One region of the Paenibacillus sp. FSL H8-0259 genome, then DNA from elsewhere that is predicted to be linked to it. Evidence: riboswitches for the same ligand, from Rfam matches in the RefSeq annotation. Region 1 holds a riboswitch; the other holds the start of a gene.
What was found. Region 1 has a riboswitch for cyclic di-AMP ahead of NSU01_RS25375 (alpha/beta hydrolase). Riboswitches for the same ligand answer to the same signal wherever they lie in the genome.

Region 1 (5,716 bases):
CTGCGGTCTCCAGTGCCCATGAAGCCCTTGAACTGATCCGCTCTGCTTCCTGGGATTTGTTAATTGCAGATGTGAAAATGCCGCAAATGTCAGGACATGAGCTTACCAAGCAGGTCAGACAACATTTTGATATTACGGAGCTGCCGATACTCTTGTTAATTACCCATTCGATTTCAGAAGAGTCATATACAGAATTCTTACATGGAGCCAATGACTATGTAACCAAACCTGTTGAAAGATTAGAGCTGAAGTACAGAGTGCAGGCATTAATTTCGTTGAAACAATCGATTGACCAAAGTCTGCGGATGGAAACAGCCTATTTGCAGGCCCAGATCAAACCGCATTTCTTATTCAACACCATCAACTCCATTATGGCCCTGAGTGAATTTGATATGGAACAGATGCGTAATGTAGCGGGTGCATTTGCAGATTACTTGCGGTATAGCGTTGATTTCATTAATACGAATCAGCTGGTGGATCTGGAGAATGAAATTTCCCTGGTGAAATCCTATTTATTCATTGAGCAAGTCCGTTTTGGAGACAGGTTAACTGTGGTGTGGGAGATCCAGCCCGCTCTCCGTTTCAAGCTTCCTCCGCTGTCCATCCAGCCGCTCGTTGAGAATGCAGTAAGACATGGATTGCTGAGCCTGGCGAAGGGCGGCGAACTGGTGGTGCGCATATATCAGGCGGAAGCTGGCGCCTGTGTACAGATTATAGATAATGGCAAAGGGATTCCGGCTGCCGAGATTGAGAACCTCCTAAGCCTTACCCGGCATAACACCGGGGGAATCGGCTTAAGGAATACCAACCGCCGCTTGGTTCAGCGGTATGGCCAGGGTCTTCTTATCCAGAGTGAACCGGGCAGGGGCACGACAGTATCGTTCATGATTCCTCTTGATAATCATCCGGTATCTTAGTTCCAAATGGATTTCACCACCTCATAAATCACGTCTAATGTCCGCGCATCTGGGCATTACTCCCGATACCTCGGTTACGCGGGGGCAGTGGCTGAGTCTAAGCAAAATGGACAAGCTCAAACCATGAAGCTGCCGCTCATTGAATTCGGGCCGGAATGTATTTATTGCACCTTCAAGTGGTTAAGATGATCCGCAATCCGGTTAAGCTCATCGGCAAGCGCCGCCAGGGAAGCAACAAGCAGCTGCTGTCTGTCCGGCTTCTTCGGCTCGGCGCTGATTTTCTCCATTGGCGGAGGAGGTTGCAACTCCTTCTTGTCCTCTTTGCCATACATCGGAAAGCCGTCTTCAATCAGCAGACGAACAATGGTACTGAGATGGTAACGCTCTGCACGCAGTTCACTGATCCGCTTCAGTAGTTTCAAAGTTTCATAAGGGTAAAGCACCTGGTCTCCCTGACGGGTCGCGGCTACAAAATAAGAGAAATACTCTAGCCATCTCTTCACTGTGGTCGGAGGTAATTTCGATATCGTGATCAATTCCAGCTGCGTGTAATGGCGAACCATAACATCTCTCCTCTTTCTAGTGGACTTATATATTTTAATGGTATTCACGTTCCACGAAATAAATGTATAAAATCACCTATTTGCTGGCCAACTGCCTGCGAGGGCAGTTGGCCGTAGATCCATCCGGATATTGTCCTCGATCCTGCCTTGACCGGCCTCCAGAAACTTGCCGTAATATTTGAGTGCTTCTTCATGAAGTGCGTGGTACATATATTGCTCTCCAGCGTGGGCCCTCCGCCGCCAAATACTTATGCACCGGGCCGATCCACTGGATATTGCAGTCCCGCCGGACCCGCCGGTTTCGCCGGAGGCTTGAGGTTACCCTTCCCTCACTGTTCAGTTCCTTGAACAACCGATCCATTCAAAGTCATAAATGACCGCACCATACTCTGCTGCAATTTCCTTCGTGCGGTCTGTCGAGCTGGGCGAGCACAGCACCACTGGAACAAGCTACGATCACAGCCTTCTCTACAGATAAAGCGTCCAATAACAGCTTCAAATCTTCACATTGTGTGTCTACGATCCGGCTAATCTCCACATCCATTTTCCCCGATTGCCCGTTCCCTCTTAGATCAAATACGATCACTTTCGCACGCTTGCTGAAATAATCCGCTTGCGGCTCAAACAGATGATGGGAGGTCGAATAATCATGAATAAAAACAATGGGCAGACCGCTGCCCGACATCTCGTAATAGAGCGACGTTCCATTCACTTCAATATGCGGCATAAACAGTGCATCCTCTCATGAACGCTTGCGGGGTTAGCTGCCGGATTCGGGCCCTGAAAGTAGCCCTACTCGTCTATCCCGAGATTCACCCCATATAACCTGGTTCCCCCGCTTCCTATAAGGAATTCAGCGATTAAGTATTATTTTGCAGACGTTTCCTGACTTTCTTCCCTCAGGACCTTCAGATCATCCTGTACGCTCCCCTTCCACAAGGGGACTCCTGAACGGTAGGCTGCCCGGCCATTTAAATGGCCTGCCACCGGTGAAGTGATGAATACAAAAACAATCGCCAGCAGCAGCTTGACATTAACCGTTCCGTCTTTAAACCAAAAGTACAGGAAGCCTCCTGTCAGCAGACACAGCACCCCGAAGGTTGCACTTTTGGTGGCCGCATGTGAACGCAGGTACACATCAGGCAGCCGGACCAAGCCGAAGGCACTTAAGCCGCAGAAGACTGCACCCATCACCACAAGAATGGAGCTAATCAGTTCACCTGTCATTCGGGTTCCCTCCATCCTCTATAACGGCTCCCCGTTCAATATATCTGGCCAGTGCCGTTGTTCCAATAAACGTCAGAATACCGATAACCAGAATAACTTCAAGAAAGTCCTGGGTATCCAGCAGCATACAGAAAACAGTGATCATTGCGAGTACATGAATGCCTATCGTATCGAGCGCGGCAACCCTGTCTGATCGGGTTGGCCCTTTCAGGAGACGGAACAGGCATGCCAGCATCGCCAGCGCCAGAATGATCATTGCCACGGTTAGCATAACTTGGATCATTACCGGGTCACCTCCATAATCGCTTGTTCGAAAGTGCCTCTAATCTGCGCGACAAGCAGCTCTGCATCTTTAATATCAAGTGCATGAATGTACAGCGTCCTGCCATCCTTCGAAACATCAAGAGTCAGGGTTCCCGGCGTCAGACAGATCAGGCACGATAACAGCGTAACCTCCCAAGCCGAGGTCAAGGCAGTCTCATAAGCAAAGATACCGGGACGTATAGCCAGCTTTGGACGGATGATATGGCCGATGACCACGAAATTCGAGACCGTAAGTTCACGGGCAAAGATCAGCAGAAGCTTCAGTATAGCCCATATACGTATGAGATAGAATGGCCGGGTCCGGGCCAGGGATTTCGTCAAAATCAGCAATAATATAATACCGATGACGTAGCCGGCTATGAAGCTTGAGCCAGAGCCATCGTTATTTATCGCCATCCACAGAAAGGCAATCAACAGATTTAAGAGGAATTGTAGGGCCATCTTCTCTACTCCTTCATTATGGCTTCAATGTACCGCGCAGGTGACGCCAAAACCTCGCCTGCCTGCGATACATAAGCATAGACGGACTCGGCACCGACCCCCATAGCAATCACAAGCAGCAGGAGTCCGGCGGCAATAGCCGATGCAGCCTTCAAGTTCACTCTAGGCAATTCATTCACCGGTTCATTTCCCCAGAACGCCAGCCTGAACACCTTCATCAGGGAATACAGCACCAGTAAGCTCGATCCTAGTCCAATTAAGGACAACGTCAGCATTCCCTCAGCCAGAGCTCCGCGGATGATCAGAATCTTGCCGGCAAACCCGCTCAGCGGCGGAATACCTGTCAGGGCAAGAGCAAGGATAAAGAACATCCAGCCGATGAACGGATACCTTTTAATCATCCCGCCTATACTGCCTAGCCGGTCAGTTCCGGCTGCGGATATAATCATCCCGCCCAGAATAAACATGAGTCCCTTGGCCAGCATATCGTGCAGCAGATAGAAGACCGCCCCATTCAGTGAATCTGCAGTCCCTGCAGCGAGTCCAAAGGCTACAAATCCAACGCTGATAATGATGTTATAATTCAGAATCCTCGGGATATCCTTATAAGCGACTGCCCCCAGGCTGCCCAGAATCATGGTAGCAGCAGCCATCCAGGCAATCCAGTCATGGGTGAAGCCGGGATCGTTAACAAACAGCAGCGTGAAGGTGCGGATGATTGCATAGAGTCCCACTTTGGTCAGCAGTGCACCGAACAACGCTCTAACAGCCGCCGGAGGCGCACTGTATGACCCTGGAAGCCAGAAGAACAGGAACAGCCCTGCCTTTAGGGAAAATACAATCAGGAACAAAACAGCAATCACATTAAGCACGCCGCCTTGTCCCGCTTCAGCGATACGCTGGGACAGGTGTGCCATGTTGAGTGTTCCTACTGCTGCATAGAGATAAGCTACCGCTGCTACAAACAGTGTCGAGGATACGATATTGATGAGCAGATATTTCGATGTTTCTCTTAGCTGAAGCTTGGTCCCTCCGAGTGAGATGAGCGCATAAGAAGAAATCAGCATAACCTCAAAAAAGACAAACAGGTTGAAAATATCCCCGGTAAGAAATGAGCCGTATACCCCGACCAGCAAAAACTGAAAGAACGTATAGTAATAGAACCGCTCCCGCTTCTCTCCAATGCTGCTGAAAGAATAGCACAGAATCGCAAAGCTGACGATCGAAGCCATCATTACCAGCAACACAGCAAACATATCACCTACAAATACAATCCCGTACGGAGGAGCCCAGCCCCCCATCTGCAAGGTCTGTATGCCCTCAGAGTGGACACGTGAAACCAGCAGCACTGCAACCAGAATGTTTAGCAGACTGCTGAGCGCACTAATCACGCGCTGAAGCCGGATCTTCTCTTTGAGAAAAATCAGGATGACAGCCGTAGTCAGCGGAATGAGAATCGGGAGTACCAATAGATTGCTCATTCGTTGTCCTCCTTAATGCTGTCAATTTCGTCAGTACCCAGCGTCTGGTAAGACCGGTACGCGAGTACGAAGTAGAAGGCTGTAACCCCAAAGCTGATAACTATGGAGGTTAGAATCAATGCCTGCGGCAGCGGATCAACATAAGTATCCGCTTTGCCCAGCACAGGGGCTGCACCCTTTTTGAGCCCGGCCATTGTGAGCAGCAGCAGATGGACACCATGCGTCAGCAGGGAGGTTCCCAGCACAATGCGCAGCAGGCTTTTGGACAGAATCAGGTACACACCGATCGTGAAGAGAATGCCGACCGCAACCGCCATTAGGAGTTCCATTTCTTTTCCCCTCCGATCGATAAAATGATGTTCATCGTCACACCGACCACGGCCAGGTATACGCCAAGGTCAAACAGGACGGCAGTCGCCAGCTCCGTATCGCCAAGCACTGGCAGATGAAAATGGCCGAAAGCATGACTTAGAAAAGGAGCGTCAAACAGGAATGAGCCTGACGCTGTTAGAATAGCCAGCAGGAGTCCGGAAGCTGTAAGCAGCCGGTAATTCACAGGGAGCACCTTACGTACCTGATCCATTCCAAATGCTATTGTAATGAGGATCAGCGCAGCAGAAGTCATCAAAGCCCCGATAAAGCCTCCCCCCGGATGATTATGTCCGGCAAAGAACAGATACAGGGAGAATATCAGAATAATGAGGACAATCCCCTTGGACATCGTCTGCAGAATAACGTCATTGCTGCGCAGCGGCAATTTCTC
Region 2 (5,716 bases), 2.4 Mb from region 1:
TAAGGGGTATGAATTTAATAGTTAATGTTTAAATAGGGTAAAGGGGTATCCGGGGAAAGTCCCCAAAAAAAGTGCAAAAAAATACCTCCCGCGCTAACGGGAGGCCAAGGAGATATAAAAAGGTTAGAATTAACAATTTGATTAGTTCCTATTATAACCTATTTGGTTTAGTTTGTCACAGGGGTAGGGATAGCAGAAATACATTCATGACAAACAATTTTACCTTTGAAATAGGTTACATTCTCAGCATTACCGCAGAAAATGCAGGCAGGCTCATATTTCTTAAGCATGATCCGCTCACCGTCCACGTAAATTTCGAGCGCATCTTTTTCTCCAATACCCAGTGTGCGGCGCAATTCAATTGGAATAACGACCCGTCCAAGCTCATCTACCTTACGTACAATTCCTGTTGATTTCATCATTACAATCGTTGCTCCTCTCAATTATCAAAAGCGTCAATATTCGACATTGTTCACTGTTTTATGATATTTATAATACCAACCATTCCCAAAACAGTCAACCTTTTTTGAGGCGAATTTTAAGGAAACTTTGAAGGAAACATTCATACCGCCATTGGTTAGGCATATATCCCAAAAAGAACCTCGAAAATATTTGTCGATTTGTAAATTGCTAAATTGTCATAATTCGACAAAGTACGACAATATTTATTATTATAACTGTAATTCCCCCCTATTTCTATGGATATTATTCAAAGGAGTTGATCTCATGAAGCAACCGCTGACAGAAGAGAAGGTATTTAAAGATCCGGTTCATAACTACATTCACGTCCAGGACACCATTATCTGGCGTCTGATTAACACCAAGGAGTTCCAGCGTCTGCGGCGCATCCGCCAGCTCGGTACCTCTTATCTGACTTTCCATGGCGCAGAACACAGCCGGTTTTCCCATTCGCTTGGTGTTTATGAAATTACCCGGCGGATTATATCGCAGTTTGAACGGAGCGGATATAAGGATTGGATGCCTGAGGAGAGTCTGCTTACCCTGTGTGCGGCGCTGCTGCATGATTTGGGACATGGCCCGTTTTCCCATTCTATAGAAGAAGCTTTTGAAATGGATCATGAGGACTGGACCTGCCGGATCATTCTGGAGGATACAGAAATCACCGCTATTCTGCGTGATGTAGCTGAGGATTTCCCCAATAAAGTAGCCTCTGTGATCTCCAAAACGTATGAGCATGAAATTGTTGTCAATTTGGTGTCGGGGCCGCTGGATGCGGACCGGATGGATTATCTTTTGCGTGATGCCTATTATACAGGGGTAAATTACGGAACCATTGACATTGACCGGATTCTGCGGATGCTGCGCCCCTATGACGGCCGGGTAGTTGTTAAAGAATCCGGGATGCATGCGATTGAGGATTACCTGATGTCACGTTATCAGATGTACTGGCAGGTCTATTTCCATCCGGTAACACGCAGCTCGGAAATTATTCTGCGCCAGATTCTCCGCAGAGCCAAGGAGCTGGTGCAGGAGGAGTATGGTTTCCGGTTCATGATTGAGCCGCTAAGTGATTTGTTCCGCGGGGATGTAACGGTGGAGCAGTACCTGCTGCTGGACGAGGCTTTGATGCAGACAGCCTTCATGCAGTGGACGCTGGAGAAAGATGAAATTTTAAGCGACTTGTGCAGCCGGTTTATTCATCGTAAACTGTATAAATATGTGGAGATGGAGCATCTGGATACAGAGACAATTGACGAAATCCGCCGCAGCTTTGCCGGTGCCGGACTGCGTGCTGATTATGATCTGGAAATTGATTTTCCGACAGATCTTCCTTATGATGTATTCCGTCCGGGGGATGCTTTTGACAGCAAACAGATTCTGCTTCTGGACCGTCATGATAAGCTACGGGAGATATCAGAGGTATCGGATATTGTACGCTCAATCAGCGGGATTCACCGAGGCAGATACCATCTCTATTTCCCGCAGGACAGGCTGCAGAAAGCCCTTCCACAGCTGCCGCCCTCCATCGCAGATATTTTTGCAAAATAACCTAAAATACTTGTAATTCATCATAGAAATCAAGGCGGAAAGGATGAAATATAATGCAGTTATTCGACACACATACCCATCTGGATGCTCCGCAATTCGACGAGGACCGCGAGGAGGTAATCGCCCGGGCGCTGGAGTCCGGAGTCAGTAAAATGATCAATATCGGCTTCAACCGGGAGACGATTCCGACAACGATGGAGCTCGCAGAGAAATATGATTATATTTATGCAGCGGTGGGCTGGCATCCACAGGATGCATTCAGTATGAAGGAGGGCGACCTCGAATGGATCGCTTCGCTTTGCAGTCATCCCAAGGTAGTGGCCATCGGTGAGATCGGACTTGACTATTATTGGGACACCTCTCCTAAGGATGTGCAGCATGAGGTATTCCGCAAGCAAATTGGCCTGGCTCGTGAACTGAAGATGCCAATCTGTATCCATAACCGCGATGCCCACGAGGATGTAATCCGGATTCTGCGGGAGGAAAAAGCGGGTGAGGTTGGAGGCGTGATGCATTCGTTCTCCGGCAGCTGGGAAAGCGCCAAAATGTGTCTGGATCTCGGCTTCCATTTGTCCTTCGGCGGACCGATTACGTTTAAGAATGCAAGGGTGCCCAAAGAGGTGCTCGCCCAGACTCCGCTGGACCGGCTGCTGATCGAAACGGACTCCCCATATTTGACTCCACACCCCTTCCGCGGCAAGCGGAATGAGACCGCACATGTAAGACTGGTAGCGGAGGCAGCTGCGGCAATAAAAGGGATTGATTTACAGGAATTGGCTGAAATTACGTATGCGAACGCACTGGAACGATTTGGGATTGTCTGAAAACGGGAGAAAAAGCGGTGAAAAATGAAGTATAGCCGATATATTAAACTTTTATAGTCTAAAAACGGCTGAATATTACAATATTTTAATCATTTTTTTACGTAAACGTGGTTGAATCGTCCTTTACAACATGCATCAAAACAGGATATCATCTTTTCAGTGCAGTGAGCTGTTGTTACTGTGACAGTCACTATTTCATGGATCGTCTCGCTGAGTCTCCGTATGGAGAACGGGGGAACCAATAAATGCCCTGCCGCATGCCCGTACATAGAGTACAACACAGAATTGCCGCAGAATTTATTTGATTTCTTCACGTGGTCTTTGGGGTGAATTTGAGGGCAACCGCCGTGAGCGGGTGACCTGAGATAGGGCGTCTCTCTTATGCCCGAACCCGACAGCTAACCCCGTAAGCGCAAGTAAGAGAGGAAACCTCGTGCATAAACATTCCCGCGTATTCGACACCGGAGAAGCCACGAAAGAGTCCTCTGTGAACTCTTTTTTGGGCTTTTTTTTGTTTTGAATAATGCGGATGTTCCCGGCATACTGTTATATAACAGATATCCGGAGTAGCTATGCCGAGCAGGCGATCCATGAGCAGGAAACGCTGGAGCAATGCGGGCGTATCCTGTTGCAATCTCAAACCTAGTTTCGTCAGAAATGATGCAGTCACCTTGATATAACTTGGACGACGGGGCTATGTAAGGAGGATGGAGAGAGTGGGCGTATTCCAACCAGAGGTATCCCATGATTCGCAATCATCCAGCAGGTCTTTCGCATTACGGTTGAAGCAAGTGAATCCTCGCGTACTTTCACTTGCAGGTGTGATATCGATTGTTATCGCACTGTTAATTCTGCTGTACGTACACGGTCAGAGTAATAAAGAAATTATTTTAGTTATAGACGGACAGGTACAGACACTGGAGACGCGGGAAGCGCTGGTCAGTGATGTGCTGGCAAAGGAACAAATTTCGCTGCAGCCGTATGATGAGCTATCTATTAGCCTTAGTGATGAAATACAAGACGGCGACCGTGTCGTAATCACCCGTGCGCAGAAGCTTATGCTTACTGCAGACGGTGCAACCAAGACCATATACACCACCGAGGATTCGCTCGGAGATGCCATTACCAAGCTGGGTTACAGCCTGGAGGGCAATGACAAGATTTTCCCTTCGCTTGATACCGCAGTCACACCCGACATGGAAGTCAAGATTGTCCGTATTACCAAGCAGACCGTACAGCGGACAGTAAACTTGCCTTTTAAGGTCATCAAAACCGCAGACCCCTCTCTGTATAAGGGAGACGTAAGAGTTGCACAGGCAGGCAAGCCGGGCGCGATCATCCAGCATATCGAGAAGATATATCAGGATGGGGAGCTAGTCTCCATGAATATGGTCGGCAAGGAAGTTCAGACGGTAACCAAAGATAAGGTTATTGCTGTCGGTACCAAAGCGGTTCCGAAGCCTGTTGTAGCTGCTGCAACTACATCCAAAGCAACAACAACCTCCAAATCATCCAAAGTCAGTGCGAAGAGCAACAACGTCACGAGCAAGGCAGGCGTAGATTTTGAATACAAAAAAATGATCAAAAACGTATCCATGACGGCTTATTCCTCGGAAGAACCGGGAATTGGAACACGCACCGCCTCCGGCACACGCGTAACGGAAGGCCGCACTATTGCAGTGGATCCGAATGTAATACCAATTGGCTGGTGGGTGTACATTGAGGGATTAGGGTTTCGCCGAGCAGAGGATACCGGCGGTGCCATTAAAGGCAACAAGGTGGATGTTTACTACGATTCACTGAGCCATGCCCGTAATTTCGGCCGGAAGTCGCGGACCATCTATGTGATTGGACCTGTGAAGCCGGAGCTTAACTAAGCGGCAAGTCTTTTGCAAATTAGCGGTTTATAAGATATAGTGGGGGTAGCACTTACGGAATTTAGAGAGCTGCCGCTCATCACTTATACATTCTTTAGCCAAAAAGAAGGGGAGCGAATCCTCTTCTTTTTGCGTTTTAGAGTAAGGGAGTAAATTATTTATGATTAAAGAATTAATTGTCGTCGAAGGTAAAAGCGATACCGTGGCCGTTAAGCGGGCCGTAGAAGCGGATACGATTGAAACAGGCGGTTCCGCAGTGGACCGCAAGGTCATTGCGAAGATTACATTAGCCATGGAACGCAGAGGGGTTATCATCCTCACGGATCCCGATCATGCCGGAGAGCGAATTCGCAAAATTGTCTCCTCCAAGGTACCCGGATGCAAGCACGCATTCATTCCGGAGAAGGATGCTACCCGCAAAGGGGATATAGGTGTGGAGAATGCCTCGCCTGAGGCCATCCGCCATGCGCTGGAGCATGTCCACACTTCTTTTGAAGGGGCACCGGCTGTAATCGGGCTGGATGATCTTATGGCCGCAGGTATGATGGTACACGCACAGGCAGCAGAGAGAAGAATGCAGCTTGGCAATCTGCTGGGTATCGGTTATTGCAACGGCAAGCAGCTGTACAAGCGTCTGGCGATGTTCGGTATTACACGCGAAGAGTTCGCGCGCGCTCTCGCCCAAATTGATCAGGGAGGCATTACTTCATGAGCGACACTCTGAATATCTCATCCCCAACTAGAACCAAAGCAATCATACAGCGGTACGGGTTTTCGTTCAAAAAAAGCTTGGGCCAGAACTTTTTGATCGACCAGAATATTCTGGACAAAATTGTCGATGCCGCAGGTCTGGATTCTGCAGCAGGCGCACTGGAGATTGGCCCGGGTATCGGAGCCCTGACGGAAAGGCTGGCGATGACAGCAGGAGCGGTCACAGCGGTGGAGATTGACCGCAGACTGATCCCGATCCTCAGGGATGTCCTGTCACCCTATCCCCATGTAAAG

Region 2: it holds a riboswitch for cyclic di-AMP, as region 1 does, so the genes downstream of both, NSU01_RS00140 (3D domain-containing protein) here and NSU01_RS25375 (alpha/beta hydrolase) in region 1, are expected to answer to the same signal.

The regions. Positions count from the first base shown of each region.
Region 1 covers NZ_CP150147.1:5,887,181-5,892,896, forward strand. Annotated here, with positions in the region: gene NSU01_RS25365 (histidine kinase) at 1-917, shown strand, start outside; gene NSU01_RS25370 (MerR family transcriptional regulator) at 1,079-1,480, opposite strand; gene NSU01_RS25375 (alpha/beta hydrolase) at 1,848-2,207, opposite strand; cyclic di-AMP (ydaO/yuaA leader) riboswitch at 2,215-2,349, opposite strand; gene mnhG (monovalent cation/H(+) antiporter subunit G) at 2,348-2,707, opposite strand; gene NSU01_RS25385 (Na(+)/H(+) antiporter subunit F1) at 2,697-2,990, opposite strand; gene NSU01_RS25390 (Na+/H+ antiporter subunit E) at 2,990-3,472, opposite strand; gene NSU01_RS25395 (Na+/H+ antiporter subunit D) at 3,478-4,953, opposite strand; gene NSU01_RS25400 (Na(+)/H(+) antiporter subunit C) at 4,950-5,282, opposite strand; gene NSU01_RS25405 (Na+/H+ antiporter subunit A) at 5,270-5,716, opposite strand, start outside.
Region 2 covers NZ_CP150147.1:26,907-32,622, forward strand. Annotated here, with positions in the region: gene NSU01_RS00125 (AbrB/MazE/SpoVT family DNA-binding domain-containing protein) at 168-422, opposite strand; gene NSU01_RS00130 (HD domain-containing protein) at 727-2,010, shown strand; gene NSU01_RS00135 (TatD family hydrolase) at 2,064-2,834, shown strand; cyclic di-AMP (ydaO/yuaA leader) riboswitch at 3,033-3,262, shown strand; gene NSU01_RS00140 (3D domain-containing protein) at 3,551-4,711, shown strand; gene rnmV (ribonuclease M5) at 4,872-5,423, shown strand; gene rsmA (16S rRNA (adenine(1518)-N(6)/adenine(1519)-N(6))-dimethyltransferase RsmA) at 5,420-5,716, shown strand, end outside.